2 regions of the Nonomuraea sp. LPB2021202275-12-8 genome follow, and region 2 is predicted to be linked to the other one. Evidence: predicted binding sites of a transcription regulator. Region 2 holds the regulator's gene; the other holds the start of a gene.
The links. The regulator HrcA, encoded in region 2, represses chaperone genes, less so after heat shock. The targets are predictions, from matches to a motif close to TTGGCACTCTCNNNNNGAGAGTGCCAA.
Positions count from the first base shown of each region.

Region 1: a site for HrcA is predicted at 2,656-2,682, ahead of groES (co-chaperone GroES). Genes of this name have one in related genera too.

Region 1 covers NZ_JBAHWD010000024.1:51,442-59,994, forward strand. Annotated here, with positions in the region: gene V5E28_RS33515 (hypothetical protein) at 1-932, opposite strand, end outside; gene V5E28_RS33520 (class I SAM-dependent methyltransferase) at 1,122-2,360, opposite strand; gene groES (co-chaperone GroES) at 2,772-3,083, shown strand; gene groL (chaperonin GroEL) at 3,156-4,775, shown strand; gene V5E28_RS33535 (sigma-70 family RNA polymerase sigma factor) at 5,654-6,289, shown strand; gene V5E28_RS33540 (hypothetical protein) at 6,286-6,441, shown strand; gene V5E28_RS33545 (DUF5319 domain-containing protein) at 6,402-6,779, opposite strand; gene V5E28_RS33550 (helix-turn-helix transcriptional regulator) at 6,819-7,838, opposite strand; gene guaB (IMP dehydrogenase) at 8,271-8,553, shown strand, end outside.
Region 2 covers NZ_JBAHWD010000001.1:653,899-662,451, reverse strand. Annotated here, with positions in the region: gene V5E28_RS03155 (DUF4870 domain-containing protein) at 1-145, opposite strand, end outside; gene V5E28_RS03150 (DUF3097 domain-containing protein) at 142-951, opposite strand; gene V5E28_RS03145 (hypothetical protein) at 969-1,529, opposite strand; gene V5E28_RS03140 (hypothetical protein) at 1,557-1,979, shown strand; gene hrcA (heat-inducible transcriptional repressor HrcA) at 2,173-3,192, shown strand; gene dnaJ (molecular chaperone DnaJ) at 3,204-4,343, shown strand; gene V5E28_RS03125 (sensor histidine kinase) at 4,330-6,213, opposite strand; gene V5E28_RS03120 (16S rRNA (uracil(1498)-N(3))-methyltransferase) at 6,322-7,047, shown strand; gene V5E28_RS03115 (hypothetical protein) at 7,057-7,701, opposite strand; gene V5E28_RS03110 (SigE family RNA polymerase sigma factor) at 7,698-8,210, opposite strand; gene V5E28_RS03105 (HIT domain-containing protein) at 8,506-8,553, shown strand, end outside.

The sequences.
Region 1 (8,553 bases), on a different contig from region 2:
TCCCCGGCGGTCTCGAAGCGGCTGTCGACGCTGGCCAGGCGCGAGTCGATGGCGACGAGCCGGCCGTCGATCCGGTCCGCCCGGCTGTCGACGCCGTCGAAGCGGCCGGTGAGGTCGTGCACACGGCCTGCGAGGCGCTGCTCGGAGTCGTCGAGCCTGGAGGTGAGGGACTTCTCGGTGTCGTCCAGCCGGCCGCCGAGACGCTGCTCGACGGCGTCGACCTTGACGTTCACCTGGTCTATCGAGGTGGTGAGCTGCTGGGCGGTGGCGGCCAGCCGCTCGTCGAAGCCGTCCGACAGATCCAGCACGACCCCCTCGACGCGGTCGGTGCGGGCGTTGAGCTCGGCCAGCGACTTGTCGATCCGGTTGAAACGGCCGGCGGCGACCTCCATGCCGGCGCTGACCTGGGCCAGCTTGGTGGTGAAGTCCCCCATCCGCTTGGTCATGCCGTCGGTGACGTCGAGCACTGACTGCAGCCGGCTGAGCGTCTCCTCGACGCCCTCGCACACGGTGCCGAGGTCGGCACGCAGCTTCGGCAGCTCCAGGACCGGGTGCACGCGCTGGTTGACCGACTCCACCCGGGAGTCCACGTCGCCGATCTGCTCGCCGACGGCGTCGACGTGGTCGCGGACCGCCTCCACGTGCTGGGCCAGCCCCTCGGCCCACATCGGCGGTTTGGCCGCGATGTCGTCGAGGCGCCCGCTCACCGTCTCAAGGGTGCCGCTGAGGCCGCCGAGCTCGCGCTCGCGCACCTCGCGAAGGAGCCACTCCATGCCCTCAAGCCGCTGGCGGATCTCGTCGAGGACGGCTCCCTGCGTGCGCTGCTCGTACACGTGATCCTGGGCGGCGCGCGCCAGCAGCTCCCGCATCCTGTCGGAGATGGCGGTCTGGCCGCCTGCCTGCAAAAGGGTGGTGTGGTTCGAATGATCCACCGAAAGGCTCCTTCGCTCGTCGACGGTCTGCCGCGTAGCGGTGGGATAGGTCCGGTTTGCAAATGGAAGAAGGAGAACACGGCTCACCGCAATAGGGGGAGAACTCCCGCCCGCCACCTTAGCCTTTCGATCAAGGTCCGTCAGGGGCGAAGGAAAACGTCGTGCTTATAGATGGATCGCCCGACTTTGTCATTCATGCAGGTGGGGTGGGTGGCAGATGAGGATCGACGGCTTGTCCATAATCCTGGTCAGGATTATTACGGCGGATTTGTCGCCGGAAAGTCGGAGGTCGCTGCGGAGGCGTTCGATGTCCACTGCCGAGCCGCGCTTTTTAATGGTGACATTTCCGATTCGCCGCTCGCGGAGTGCGGCGCGGAGCCGCTTGAGCGAGAACGGCAGCACCTCGTCCACCTCGTAGCGCGCGGCCCAGGGGGTGTCGACCGGCTCGTCGCCGGAGATGTAGGCGATCATCGGATCGGGCAGCCGGCCGTGCACCATCTCGGCCACCTCGCCGACGAGATGCGCCCTGACGGCGGCCCCGTCGGGCTCGTACACGTAGCGCCCGACCGGGCCCGTGGACGCCCGCACGCCGGTGGCGGCGAGAGTGTGCGGGCCGGGCAGCAGCGTGGCCCGCCTGCCGATCCGCCCGTCGCCATCCGTCCCGCCGCCCGCCGGCCCGCTCGCGTCCGCTTCGCCGACGTCCTGCCGTGGTGTCCGGCCGGTCCAGAGGGTGGCCTCCTTCACCTCGCCCTTGTACGAGACCCACTCGGCCTCGGCGCCCTCGGGGATGAACTCGTACGGGATCCCGGGGGCGACCTTGAGGCAGGCCCGCCGCGCCCTGGACACCAGGTCCAGCACCACCGGCCACGGCGGGGAGTAGGCCATGGGGTCGAACGTCCTGCCCCTGGACGTGCGCCGCGCCGGGTCGGCGAACAGCACGTCGTAGTCCTGTGGCCGCACCGTGGCGGCGTCCGCCCGCCTGACCGTGACCAGGTCGGCGAGGCCGAGCGCCTCGGCGTTGGCCCTGGCGACGGCGACGGTCAGCGGATCGGTGTCCACGGCGTCCACGGTGCAGCCGGCGCGGGCCAGCGCCACGAGGTCACCGCCGATGCCGCAGCACGCATCGGCCACCCGGAGGCCTGGCCGCGCTGCCAGGCGGCGGGCGCGGTGCTCGGCGACCTCGGCGCGGGTCGCCTGCTCCAGCCCGTGTGGGGTGAAGTACATCCGGCCGGCGTCCGCGCCGAACTTGGCCCGGGCCCGTTCCCTGAGTCCCGCCTGGGTGAGCGCGGCCGAGGTGAGGCCGGCGTCGTAGGTCCTGCGCATCCTCGTGGCGGCGGCCACCGGGTCGGCGCCCGCGAGCTCCTCGGCCTCGCCGAGCGCCCGCAGGCCGCGCGGCGTCAACAGCTCCAGGAAGGCGTCCAGGTCCACGGTGTACGACGTTAGCGCCCCTGGCCGATCGCCCGGCCAGGTGGTAGGCCGCCATCCGGCTGGGGCGCGGCACGGCGGGTCGTGGTGCTCCCGCCGCGCCGTAAAGAAAGCTCTTCCCACTTACGGCGGCGTGCTGGCGCGGCCGCCGGAGAGACCCCGCGCCGATGGCCCTAGGCTGGGACTCCAGGTGCATCTGCATCCTGGGGCTACCTCGGGGGACGTCTCATCACTGCCTGATCGCTCACAGCAGACGCGTTCGTGTTGACTGTCAAGCCCCTCTTGCATATGTTTCCTGTTGGCACTCTCCCCTTGAGAGTGCCAACGTGCGACGAGGCAGGTCTGGCACCCGCGACGGCAGGCCCCGCTGGTCGCCTCTTCTAGATCATTCAAATCTGAAGGGGAGGTCCGATCGTGACGACCGCCACCAAGGTTCCCGTTAAGCCGCTCGGCGACCGCATTGTGGTTCAGCCGCTTGAGGCAGAGCAGACCACCGCTTCCGGCCTGGTCATTCCAGACACCGCCAAGGAGAAGCCGCAAGAGGGCAAGGTCCTCGCGGTAGGCCCTGGCAACTGGGACGAGGACGGCGACAAGCGGATTCCGCTCGACGTCAGTGAGGGCGACATCGTCCTCTACAGCAAGTACGGCGGCACCGAGGTCAAGTACGGCGGCGAGGAGTACCTCGTGCTCTCCGCCCGCGACGTTCTCGCGATCATCGAGAAGTAAGCCGGTTGTGTCGTGGCCCCGGGCGCTTAGCGCGACCGGGGCCTTCGACGCCAGGAGAGGACTCTCAGCAAAATGGCGAAGATCCTGGAATTCGACGAGAACGCTCGCCGCGCACTCGAGCGTGGCGTGAACGCCCTCGCGGACGCCGTAAAGGTTACCCTCGGCCCCCGTGGCCGCAACGTCGTCATCGACAAGAAGTTCGGTGCTCCGACGATCACGAACGACGGCGTGACCATCGCTCGTGAGATCGAGCTGGAGGAGCGTTACGAGAACCTCGGCGCCCAGCTCGCCAAGGAAGTTGCCACCAAGACCAACGACATCGCGGGCGACGGCACCACCACCGCGACCGTCCTGGCCCAGGCGATGGTCCGCGAGGGCCTGCGCAACGTGGCCGCCGGCGCCTCGCCGCTGTCGCTCAAGCGTGGCATCGACAAGGCGGCCAAGGCGGTCAGCGACAAGCTCCTGGCCAGCGCCCGCCCCGTCGAGGACAAGAAGGAGATCGCCAACGTCGCGACGATCTCCGCGCAGGACGCGCAGATCGGCGACCTGATCGCCGAGGCGTTCGACAAGGTCGGCAAGGACGGTGTGCTCACCGTCGAAGAGTCCAACGCCATGGGCATGGAGCTCGAGTTCACCGAGGGTCTCCAGTTCGACAAGGGCTACCTGTCGGCCTACATGGTGACCGACCCCGAGCGCATGGAGGCCGTCCTGGAGGACGCCTACATCCTGCTCACCCAGGGCAAGATCGCCTCCATCGCGGACTTCCTGCCGCTGCTGGAGCAGATCGCGCAGACCAAGAAGCCGCTGCTGGTGGTCGCCGAGGACGTCGAGGGCGAAGCCCTGGCCGTCCTGGTCACCAACAAGATCCGCGGCACCTTCACCTCCGTCGCCGTCAAGGCTCCGGGCTTCGGCGACCGCCGCAAGGCCATGCTGCAGGACATCGCCATCCTCACCGGTGGCCAGGTCGTCAGCGAAGAGGTCGGCCTCAAGCTGGAGAACGTCGGCCTGGAGGTGCTCGGCACCGCTCGTCGCATCGTCGTCACCAAGGACGCCACGACCATCGTCGACGGCGCCGGTGACGCCAAGGCCATCGAGGACCGGGTCAAGGAGATCAAGCTCGCGATCGAGCAGTCCGACTCCGACTGGGACCGCGAGAAGCTCCAGGAGCGCCTGGCCAAGCTCGCCGGCGGCGTGTGCGTGCTGCGCGTCGGCGCGGCCACCGAGGTGGAGCTCAAGGAGAAGAAGCACCGCCTCGAGGACGCGATCTCCGCGACGCGCGCCGCGATCGAGGAGGGCATCGTCTCCGGCGGCGGCTCCGCGCTGATCCACGTCTCCAAGGAGCTCGACGACCTCGGCCTCACGGGCGACGAGGCCACCGGCGTCGGCATCGTCCGCCGCTCGCTGGCCGAGCCGGCCCGCTGGATCGCCGAGAACGCCGGCCTCGAGGGCTACGTGGTCACGCACAAGATCGCCGAGCTGTCGGCCGGCAACGGGCTCAACGCCGCCACCGGCGAGTACGGCGACCTGCTCGCCCAGGGCGTCATCGACCCGGTCAAGGTCACCCGCTCCGCCGTGCAGAACGCCGCCTCCATCGCGGGCATGCTGCTCACCACCGAGGTTCTCGTGGTGGACAAGCCCGAGGAAGAGGCTGCCGCCGCCGGCCAGGGTCACGGCCACGGCCACGGCCACTAGGTCGATCGCCTTTCGGCACGCTTTTTCGCACGGCCCGCACCCGTGGTCTTCCGGCCACTGGTGCGGGCCGTGCGTGTTTTCCATGATGTCCGCCTCACCGGCGCCCCTCCGCATGAGCGGTGAGATCTCCCGTTGGGGGATGCCTGGTGTGGGTGGCGGAGTCCCGCCTGGTGTGGGTAGTGGAGTCCTCCGCGTGGGGATGCCTCGCGTGAGTGACGGGCTCTCCCGCCGTCGGGGGACTGTCTTTCTTTACGGCACGGCCAAGTTGGACCGCCCGCCGACCGTGGCTCGGGGCCTCCAGGGTGACGCCCTCTGACCCGCACGTGGCGGGCCGCCGTAACGGCGCCTGCTTTACCGTCGCCGGGGCGAGGTGTGGGCCGTGTCCACGCCGATGGGCTCGTCCCCCTGGCGGGGGGAGTCCTGTGCCTGGGGCGGGGTGTGGCTCGTGTGGAGGGCCCGTCGCCGGGGCGCTGCCGAGAGGTTCTCTCCTCCTCCCCCGAGAAGCGCCGTCGAAGAGGTTCTCATCTCCACCCGAGGGGCGCTGAGTGGGCGTACAAGGTCCGCCGGTGTTCCGAGGGGCCGCGGGGCGGTGGGTCTGTTCGTTGGCCGGCTGGGGCGGCGGCGGTATGTCACGTGGCGCTGGGTTGTTGTGTTGTGGGGGAACTTGGGGAGAGAATGCATGTTTATTTGAGTAAACCTGGAGTGGGTGTTAAGCGTCCACGTCTGACGAATGTCGTGCATTTCGGGTTATCAGGTGAAATATGTCGCCAGGCATTAAGGCTTAGTGTTGTCGGGCGATTACTGACCGTTATCGTCTCTTCAATGTGACCAATCCGTAGCCGTTCGCCATGACGACAGGCCCGATCAGTGCGGGCATCATGCCTAACGTGAGCGAGGGAAGCGTCGCCGACGCCAAAATTGGGGTAAGGCTCGCGTCGAGACTTCCGGCACGGACGGATGACTCCGACCTAAGGGAACTAACGAGCCTCGCTGTGCAAGGAGATCGCAGTGCGATCGAATCCTTGCTCGGCGAGTTGCGTCCGATGGTGGTGCGGTATTGCCGCGCCAGGCTGGGCAGGGTTACCGGGCAATATCACATTGCCGATGACGTCGCCCAGGAGGTGTGCATCGCGGTCCTGTCCGCGCTGCCGCGATACAGGGACATGGGGAGGCCGTTCGCCTCCTTCGTGTTCGGGATCGCCTCGCACAAGGTGGCCGATGCGCTGCGGAGCTCCGTACGCTCGGCCGTACCCACTCAGGATCTGCCGGACGGGCCCGACGACGGGCCCGGGCCGGAGGAGACGGTGGTCCGCTACATCGAGGTGGAGCACGCACGCCGGCTGCTCGCCCGCCTGCCGCCGAATCAGCGGGAGTTGCTGCTGTTGCGGGTGGTGTCGGGACTGTCGGCCGAGGAGACCGGTAATGTACTCGGCATGTCACCAGGAGCCGTCAGGGTCGCCCAGCATCGGGCGCTCGCCAGGCTGAGGCAGATGGCCGAGCTGGAGTCGGCTTGACGCCAGAGGAAGAGAGCGACGCGCTGCTCGACGCGCTCGCCGCGGGAGAGCTGCCCGACTGCGGAGATTCCGCGGCTCGGGTGCTCGCTGTCCTCCTCGGTGACGTGCTCGATCAGCGGCGCTCCTCGGTGTCGATGACGCCGTCGACGTAGCCTCTGGCGTACTCCCAGCTGACGTAGTCGGCCGGATCCGGTTCGAAGGCCGGCTCGTGCACCTGGGGCTGGCCCAGCTCGATCATCTGGCGCAGATTGCCGCGCAGCAGGTCCCAGTCGAAGAAGTGCTGCTCGCCGCATTCCGGGCAGTCGAGCACGAGGCCCAGCACCCCCTGTGGCTCCAGCAGGGAGCGAAAGACCTCGACGTCGGCCAGGTCGGTGATCGCCTCATCGCGCTCGGCGGCGGTCAGCGGCTCGGCGTCGTCGAGCTCGCCCATCGCTGAGGAAGGGTCGTTAGGATCGTCCGCGAACGGGTCGCGGGGGACGTCTTCCAGCACCTTCCCACCATATGACCGATGCGGCGCGAGCGGTGGCCATTAGCCCAGCCATCCGCGTCGCGCGGCCTCCACACCTGCGTGAAAGCGTGATTGGGCGCCCAGCTCGGTCATGGCGTCGGCGAATCTCGCCCGCACCGTACGGACCGACACGCCGAGGTGGCGGGCTATGGAGTCGTCGCACATGCCCTGCGCGGCCAGCCGCAGCACCTGCACCATGCCGCCGCCCTCGCGCCCCCGGGGCAGCCACGGCAGGGGCATGGCGCGCCCCCACAGCTCGTCGAACAGGGAGTGGAGCATGCCGACCACGATGGGGGTGCGCATCAGGTAGAAGTTGTAGGCGTGGTCGGGCAGGTTGCCGCCCCACAGCGCCGGCAGGCCGGCCGCGTCGGGCCCCGCCGCCACGAACCAGCTCGGCACCCGGTCCAGCGTGCGCACCCGGCCGCCGGCCTCGACCAGGCGGGTGAGCTGGTCGCGCACGCCGGGCAGCGTCAGGGTGCCGACCGGGATGACCACCCGCACGCGCAGCAGCTTGCGTTGCTGCGCGTCGATCCACGGATCGGCGAACTTGCGGGCGAAGTCGATCATCGTGCGCTGGTCCGGGATGGCGCTCAGCAGCGTCATCGGCGGCGCCTGCACCGCCATGCCCACGACGCTCTCGTACAGCACGTCGGCCCCGCTCACCAGCTCCACCGGGAAGGGGCCGCTCTGGTAGTCGCGGCCGGCGTCGTAGTCGCGGACCAGACCGCGGATCGAGCCGAGCGCCGAGTCGATCCTGCGGCTCTCCTCGGCCAGCCGGTCCAGGCGCTCGGCGATCAGCCGGCCGAGCGCGGCCGCCGGATGCCTGGCGAGATACTCGCCGGACTGCTCGTCCACCACGCCGAGCCTGACTAGGTCGTCGAGCTGGCGGCCGACCTTGTCCTCCGGACCGTCCATGGCCTCGGCGAGCTCGGTGCGGGTGGCCCGATGCAGCCGCAGCACCGCGGTGTAAAGGGCGGTCTGGGTGGGGGCCAGGCCCAGCGTCTCCAGCGGATCGGGCATGGTCTGCTGCTCGTTGCGCATGTTGACGGGCTCCGTAGGGGGGACACGGCGTGCCGCGAGGATAACCCGGCATTACGCACTTGTCCGCTCCTTGCACGGGACTCGTCAGGGCGGAGTGCAACTTCGTGCAATTGCACGTTTTCACGTTGCGCTGTTCCGTTGCGTAACCCAGGCTTAACTCAGCGTCGGCACCCCCGAGGGGCCGGGCAGCGCTCGCCATCAGGACGCGGAGGGGGGTTCGGGTGGCGCGACACGCGCGCCCAGCCCGGGTGCCGGTGGCCGGGGGGCGGGACGGCGACACCGACCGTCCCGCCTCTCGGCGCTTTCGCGACACCGGCCGGGATGCCGGGAGTACGACGGTCCGTGGGGGTCATCGTCCTCCCGGCATCCTGCTGTTTTGCACGTAGGCCCTAGACTTGGTTCATTCAGCGCATCGGCAGGAGGGGCCGCAGCATGTCCAAGTTCACCGAGACAGGTTTGACCTTCGACGACGTGCTGCTGGTGCCGGGCTATTCGGACCTCCAGCCAGGCGACGCCGACACCAGGACCCGCCTGTCACGCGGGATCACGCTGTCCATCCCGCTGGTCTCCGCGGCCATGGACACCGTGACCGAGGCCCGCATGGCGGTCTCCATGGCCAGGCAGGGCGGCATCGGCATCCTGCACCGCAACCTGTCGGTGGAGGAGCAGGCCCAGCAGGTCGACCTGGTCAAGCGGTCCGAGGCGGGCATGGTGA
Region 2 (8,553 bases):
CGGCGGTGGAGCCGGGCTGCTCGGCGGTGGAGCCGGGCTGGAGGCCGGGGTCGGGCGGGGCGGGGTCCTGCCGGCCCGAGGAACGGGCGCCGGGGATGCGGACCGTCGCGTCGTCGTCCGGTGGGGGGTGCGGGTCCTGGCTCATGATGCCTCCGTTACGAAGTCGATGAGTTCCTCTACCCGGCCGAGGAGTTCGGGCTCCAGGTCCGCGTAGCTGGAGACGGCGCCGAGGATGCGCCGCCACGCGTCGGCCGGCTCCACGCGCCAGCCCAGCGCGGCGATCACGCCTTCCTTCCACGGCACCCCTCGCGGCACGTCCGGCCAGGCCGGGATCCCGACCGAGGACGGCTTGACCGCCTGCCAGATGTCGATGAACGGGTGACCGACCACGAGCACGTGCGGAGAGGTCACCCGGGCGGCGATGCGGCTCTCCTTGGAGCCCGCCACCAGGTGGTCGACGAGGACGCCGAGCCGGCGACCCGGCTCGGGCGCGAACTCGTCGACGATCTCCGGCAGATCGTCCACGCCCTCCAGATACTCGACCACGACGCCCTCGACGCGCAGGTCGTGGCCCCAGATCTTCTCCACCAGCGCGGCATCGTGCACGCCTTCGACATAGATGCGGCTCTGCCTGGCCACCCTGGCGCGCAGCCCCTCCACGGCGATCGAGCCGGACGCGCTGCGCCTCGGGGCCCGCGCCGTGGCGGCCTGTGGCCGTACCAGCGTCACGACCTTGCCCTCCAGCCGGAACGCGGCGGGCTCGAGCGGGAACAGCCGGCGCCTGCCGAAGCGGTCCTCCAGGGTGACCGCCTCCTTGTCGCAGGCCACCACGGCGCCGCAGAAGCCGCTGTCGGCGTCTTCCACGACCAGATCCGGCTCGGCCGGCACCTGGGGAATCTTGCCCTTGCCCGGGCGCCGCCAGTTTCCCGCGAGAACATCACCCTCGTACACACGGGGACCGTAGCAAATCACCCTCTGACTGCAAGGCGCTTCCGGTGGCTGCTGCGGCGTACCAGCACCACGATCGTCACGATGATCGCGGCGAGCACGCAGACTCCGGGGACGAGCACCAGCAACGCCACCCCGCCCAGGACCCCGCCCACGGCGGCGGTCACGTCACGGCCGACGCCGAACCGCACGTCCGCCTGCTCCTGGGTGATGCAGGTGAGTTGGTAGTCGCCCGCGGCGGGCGCGTTGATTCGCAGGACCTGCTGCCACTTCGTGCCCTCCAGCGTGAGGTTCTGCGTGCCGGACACCGGCAACAGGGTGGCCCGGCCGGGGCCGCCGGAGATCTGGCACTGGTAGTGCACCCGCGTGTCGCTGGCGAGGTAGACGACGGGGGCGTCGGCCGGGTCGAGCGACACGACGGCCCGCTCGCCGGCGGTGAAGGTCTTGGTCGGCGCCACGCTCTCCACACTGTTGACCAAACCGCTGACGGAGAGGATCACGCCTGCGACGATGCACGCGACGGCGAGCCCCCAGGCGACGCCGATCCACCGCAACCGGGGCCTGACCGCCTTCGGGTCCACGGGCGGCGCGAACGGCGGCTGGAACGGTTGGCCGAACTGGTCGAAGGCAGGCTGGTCGAAGGCAGGCTGGTCGAAGGCGGGCTGGCCGTACTGCTGGGGCCCGCTCTGCTGGGGCCCGCTCTGGCCGTACTGCTGGGGTCCGCTCTGTTGGGGCCCGCTCTGGCCGTACTGCTGGGGTCCGCTCTGGTCGAACAGCGGTGCCTGGCCGTACTGCGGTGGTCCCTGGCCGTACTGCGGTGGTTGCGCGTATTGAGGGGGTTGCGCGTACTGCGGTGGTGGGCCGTACTGGGGTGGTGGCCCGTACGGTGGCGGCTGCCCGTGCGGGGGTGGCTGACCGTACGGCTGCGGCTGTCCTTGCGGTGGTGGGCCGTACTGGTCGGGCTGTCCCTGCGGTGGCGGGCCGTACGGGGAGGATTGTGGTGGCTCGTCGGAGGAATGCCCCGGCTCTGACGGGGGACCGTATGGCGGAGGGTGTGATTTGTCGGTCATGTCGGCAAGTGTGAGGCTTGTTATTCACGCACGCCAGCAGCGGTGAGCCCACGGCGTTATCGCACCTTGTGAGTGAGAGCCGTACACTTGGCACTCGGGAACACAGAGTGCTAGACCTGGCGTTTCCCGTAAGGCAGCGGTAGGAGGTGCGCACGTGCTCGACGATCGTAAACTCGCGGTGCTTCGCGCCATTGTCGAAGATTACGTGTCGACCAACGAACCGGTGGGCTCCAAGGCGCTCGCCGAGCGTCACAACCTGAAGGTCTCGCCGGCGACGGTCAGAAACGACATGGCCGCGCTGGAGGAGGAGGGGTACATCACCCAGCCGCACACCAGCGCCGGGCGGGTGCCGACGGACAAGGGATATCGCCTGTTCGTGGACAGGCTCTCCCAGATCAAGCCGCTGTCCGGAGCCGAGCGCAGGGCGATCGAGACCTTCCTGGCGGGCGCGGTGGACCTCGACGACGTGGTGACCCGCACGGTGCGGCTGCTCGCGCAGCTGACCAGGCAGGTCGCCGTCGTGCAGTATCCGACGCTGACCCGCTCCACGGTGCGTCACGTCGAGCTCGTGCCGCTCACCGAGCGGCGCGTCATGCTGGTGCTGATCACCAACACCGGCCGCGTCGAGCAGCGCGTGATCGAGCTGCCCGAAGTGGTGGAGGACACCCGCATCGCGCACCTGCGCGCGGTGCTCAACAGCTGTCTCGACGGCTGCGGGCTGGGCAACGTGCCCGACCTGGTGGCCGACCTGCCCGAGCGGCTGCCGGCCGAGGATCGTCCCGCCGTGGCGACGATCCTGTCCGTCCTCCTCGAAACGCTCGTCGAGCGCCACGACGAGAAGATCGTCTTCGCCGGTGCCGCCAACCTCGCCGGAGCCGGCTTCAGCGTCGGGCTGCGCGACGTGCTCGAGGCGCTGGAGGAGCAGGTCGTGCTCATGCGGCTGCTCGGCGAGACATCCACAGACACCCCGTCCGCGCTCACCGTGCGCATCGGATCGGAGAACGCCTACACCGGACTCCGCGGCACGTCCATCGTCGCAACGGGATACGGTTCAGGCGACAACCAACTGGCCCGGCTCGGCGTGCTGGGTCCCACGAGGATGGACTACCCCGTGACGATGGGCGCCGTGCGCGCGGTGGCACGCTACGTCAGCCAGATCCTGGCTGCATCTTAAGAGGTCGATAAGTGGCAAACAGCGACTACTACGCCACCCTCGGGGTGCGCCGTGACGCCAGTCAGGACGAGATCAAGAAGGCCTATCGCCGGCTGGCTCGCGAGCTGCACCCTGACGTGAATCCCGATCCCGCCACCCAAGAGCGGTTCAAGGAGATCACGCAGGCCTACGAGGTGCTGTCGGATCCGAGCAAGCGCCAGATGTACGACCTGGGCGGCGACCCGTTCGGCGGCGCGGGCGCGGCGGCCGGCGCCGGCGGCTTCGGCGCGGGGTTCCCGTTCAGCGACATCATGGACGCCTTCTTCGGCACCGCCGCCGGCGCGCGCGGTCCGCGAAGCCGCGCCCGCAGGGGCCGCAACGCGACCATCCGGGTCGAGCTCGACCTGCGCGAGACCGCGTTCGGCACCACCCGCGAGCTGGTCGTCGACACGGCCGTGATGTGCGAGGTGTGCCAGGGCGCCGGCGCGGCGCCGGGCACCCACCCCGACACCTGTGACATGTGCAACGGCCGCGGTGAGATCTCGCAGGTCACCCGGTCGTTCCTGGGCCAGGTCATGACCTCGCGGCCATGCCCGCAGTGCGGCGGCTTCGGCAGCATCATCCGCCACCCGTGCCAGGAGTGCTCCGGCGACGGCCGGGTGCGCACCCGCCGCACGATCAAGGTGCGCATCCCCGCGGGCGTCGAGGACGGCACCCACATCCAGCTCGCCGGCGAGGGCGAGGTCGGCCCCGGCGGCGGCCCGCCCGGAGACCTCTTCCTGGAGATCGTCGAGCGCCCGCACGAGATCTACGAACGGCGCGGCGACGACCTCCACTGCACCGTCCAGATCCCGATGACGGCCGCCGCGCTCGGCACCATCCTCACCGTCGAGACGCTCGACGGCGCCGAGGAGATCGACGTCCGGCCGGGCACGCAGTCGGGCCAGGTCATCACCATGTACGGGCGCGGCGTGCAGCGGCTCAACGAGACGGGCCGGGGCGACCTGCTCATCCACGTGAACGTCGAGACCCCGCACCGCCTCGACACCGCCCAGGAGGAGCTGCTGCGCGAGCTGGCCAAGCTGCGCGGCGAGGAGCGCCCGCCGGGCAAGTTCGCCCCGGGCCAGCAGGGCTTCTTCTCGCGGCTGCGCGACGCCTTCAACGGGCGCTGAGGCCGCCGAGCAGCTCTGGCGGCTGCTCGGGCCGCGGCGCCACCGCCATCAGCTCCTCCGGGAGCGCCACCCGCGCGGTGACGCCGCAGCGGAGCGACTCGTGCAGCCACACCCTGACGCCGAGCCGCTCGGCCAGCCTGCCCACCACGTGGTGGCCCAGGCACCGGGTGGGGGCCACCAGGAAGCTCTCCTCGCCGCGTAGCCGGGCGTTGGACGTGGCCAGCTCCTCGGTGGTCATGCCGACGCCGTGATCGGTGATGGTGATGCGGCACTCGCCGTCGTCGGCGCGTGCCCACACCTCCACCTGCGAATCGGGTGGCGAGAAGGTCAGCGCGTTCTCCACCAGCTCGGCCAGCAGGTGGGCCACCTCGGCCACGACCGCGCCCCTGAGCGGCGCGCCGTCCACCACGCGCAGCGTGACCCGGTGGTGGTCCTCGACCTCGGTCAGGGCCAGGCGCAGCACGTCGGCCACCGGGACGGGCTCCGACGAGCGGCGCGGTCCCCGCTTGCCGGCCAGGACCAGCAGGCTCTCGGCGTTGCGGCGCATGCGGCTCGTCAGGCGGTCCAGCTCGCAGAGCCTGGCCAGGGTGGCGGGGTCGGACTCGTTGCGCTGCAGCACGCTGATGAAGCTGAGCTGGCGGTGCACCAGGTTGCGGTGGCGCACGCCGAGGTCGACCAGCGACTCGGTGGTGTCGCGCCGCAGTGCCGTCCGCTCGGCCGCCATCCGTACGGCGCTGCGGTGCATGTCGCCGAGCGCGCCGGCCACCTCCGCGAACTCGTCGTCGCGGCGGCCGGCCCAGGGCAGCGCGGGGACGCCGGGGCCGGCGGGAGGGTCGCCGGACGGCGGGAGGCCGTCCTCGACGCGGGCGACGTGGTCGGCCAGCTCGCCCGCCTGGCCGGCCAGGCGCCGCAGGGGGCGCAGGATCGAGCGGGCGGTGAGCGCGCCGAGCACGAGCATGCCCAGGACCAGCGCGGCCCCCAGCGAGCCGAGCACGGTCAGGTGCCGGGTGCCGCGCTCCTCGGCCGCCAGGGCCAGCGCGCGCACCTCCTCCGTCACCGACTGCTGCACGCTCCTCAGGGCGTCGTCGTAGGCGGTGGTCGCGGTATGCCAGGCACGTGGGCTCACCGACAGCGCCGTGCCGCCCTCGACGGCCTCCAGCTCCATCGCGGCGACCCGGGCCGTCCGGCCGCTGTGCTGGGCGCCGGCCAGGGCCGCCTTGCCCGCCGGGGTGGCCAGCCGCTCGAACCTGGCGAAGGCGTCCGCCTTGGCGGCGCGCATCTGGAGGAGGCCGAGGTGGCTCTCAGGGGTGAACGAGCCCGCCGCGAACGCCCCCGTGATGGTGGCTCGCTCCTGGCAGGCCTCCTCCTTGGCTCTGCTGATGGCCTCCAGCGCCTGCAGTCCGCGCGCCAGCGCCGGATCGCCGCGCCCCGGCCCGGCGGCGGAGGCGTCCAGCAGGGCCGAGATCGCCCCCGTGAACGAGGCGAAGGCCGTCTGCGCGGTGGCGGTGCCGGAGCGCGCCGCCCGCAGGCCCGCGAGCGGGTCGCGCACGCCGGGTGTCAGCGCGTCGAGCCTGGCCCTGGCCCGGTCCGTGGCGCGGCGTCCGGAGTCCAGCTCGGCCGCGAACCGGGTGTCACCGGCGAGCAGTCCCACGGTGAGGCCGCGCTCGCGCTGGAGCGAGTGGATCAGCTCCTGCGTGGCGAGCACCCGGCCGGCGTGGCGGGCGGTCGCGGCGGCCTCATCCCTGGTGCGCCACCGGTCCGCGGCGCCCGCTCCCAGGCCGGCTATCAGCAGGAGCGTCGAGACGGCCAGCGGCAGGGCGAGGCGCGCCCTGACGGGCGGCGGCCAGGGGAGCCGGCGGGAGACGGTCATCGCGCTGACCCCTCGTAAAGTGACTCAGGAAAGTGCGACTGCACGTGACACGATATTGCGCTACGTGTTCGCTTGGCTGCATAACGTCAAGAATCTGGAGTGCCTGGGGTGACGGTTCCGGTGTTCCTCGCGGCGGATCTGAGCGGGTCCGAGCTGGTGCTCGACGGGCCCGAGGGGCGGCACGCCGCCGCGGCCCGGCGCCTGCGGGAGGGCGAGCGGGTCGACCTGACCGACGGGGCGGGCTCGGTGGCCGAGTGCGTGGTGCGGGAGGTGCGCAAGGACGCGCTCACGCTGGACGTGCTGGCGCGGTACGAGGTCGCGGCCCCGCAGCCCAGGCTGGTCGTCGTCCAGGGGTTGCCGAAGGGCGACAGGGGCGAGCTGGCCGTGGAGATGATGACCGAGGCGGGCGTGGACGTGATCGTGCCGTGGGCGGCCTCGCGGAGCATCACCCAGTGGAAGGGCGACAAGGTCGCCAAGGCGCTGCACCGGTGGCGGTCGACGGCGCGCGAAGCGGGCAAGCAGGCGCGCCGCTTCCATCTGCCCGAGGTGACGGAGCCGGCGTCGACCGCCCGGGTGGAGGCGCTGCTGACTGGCGCGGCCCTGGGCCTGGTGCTGCACGAGGAGGCGGCCGAGCCGCTGTCGCGGGTGGCGCTGCCGGCCGGCGGCGACATCGTCGTGGTGGTGGGACCCGAGGGCGGGGTGTCGGATCAGGAGCTCGCCGCGTTCCGGGGGGCGAAGGCGCTGCCGGTGCTGCTCGGCCCGACGGTGCTGCGCACCTCGACGGCGGGAGTGGCGGCGGCGGCGGTGCTGCTCGCCAGGACCGGCCGCTGGTGAGGGATCAGGTCACGGAGCGGCGGGGGGTGTGCCCAGCAGCGGGCTGGAAACGTCCGTCGGCGTGGGGACGGCGTCGCCCGGGGGGCACTCCTCGGCGGGGCACGACGTGGCCGGGATCTCCGTATCGGAGAACGTCGGCGTGGGGGTGGGGGTCGGGGTGGCCGTGGGACAGTCGGACGGCGGCTCCACCTGCTCCTCGGCGGCCGACGGGCAGGGGGTGGGCGTCGGGGTGGGCGTGGGCTTGCTGGTCGACTTGGCCGTCTCCGACGCGGGTTGCCGGGGCGGTGAAGTGATCGGGTCGGGGACGACCGGCGACGGCGGCACGTCGTCGCGGACGGTCGACTTGGGCGACGGGGGTCGGCTGGTCGAGGACTTGGCCGGAGGCGTGCTGCTGGAGGTGCTGCGCACCTCCTGATAGGGCTGCTCGATCACGCGCTGGCGCAGCTCCGGGACCACCATCACGATGGTGCCCGCCACCAGCACCGCGCTGGCGGCCGCGGCGCCCGCGCGCCACCAGAACAGGTTGCGCACTCCGCGCCGCTCGATGCGGGCCCGGATGATCTCCAATCCTTCCGGCGAGGGTACGACCGCGTCCGCCTCCGCGCGGAGCGCACGGCGCAGGATGTCGCCGTGCTCGTCGGGGGGCTGGGTCATGACATTTTCTCCAGGACGGATCGCAAGGCGGCCATGCCACGTGCCGTGTGGCTCTTGACCGCGCCCTTGCTGATGCCCATGGCGTGGGCGATCTCAGCCTCGGACAGATCACCGTAGTAGCGAAGGACCAGTGCCTCTCTCTGACGTGCCGGCAGGGATCTCAGTGCCTCGATGACGGCGGAGCGTTCCAGCTCACCGATCGCGCCGTTTTCGGCACTGGGCGCATCGGGCAGCCCCTTGGGTGCGTACTTCTCGACGACCGCGCGGTGACGCAGCACGGAACGGGACCTGTTGACGACGGATTGACGCAGGTAGGCGAGTGCTTTGTCGGGGTCACGCAGTCTGCGCCAGGCGCCATGGATGGCGACGAACGCGTCCTGCACGACTTCCTCCGCGGTTGCCATGTCGCGTACCAGCAACACGGCGAGACGCACCAATGACCGAAAGTGCGCGCTGTAAAGCGCGGTCACGGCCACGTCGGCATCCCACCCGACCGGCACCGCCCCCATGGACCTGTCGGCCAGGAGGGTTTCGGTGGTCACATCAGTGGGACGCGCGGCCTTGCCTGAGGGTTTACGCTCTTCCGGTTCCTTAGGGGGCATGACCCAGTCGTGTCCTCGCCAGGTGGCCTCGCCCGACCCTGAATCGTCTTTTTCGTTGAAGTGTCGCACACACACCCTAACCTCGCCGATCTTCGGGCGTCACGACGGTTCGGATTACCGATTCGCAACGCTGATCAGGGGCTGGGCGGCACACCAGGTCAGAGCCGGGCGGGCTAGCGAGGCCTATCGGTAAGGTGATCGGGTGACCGACTGCCTCTTCTGCAAGATCGTGGCCAAGGAGATCCTGGCC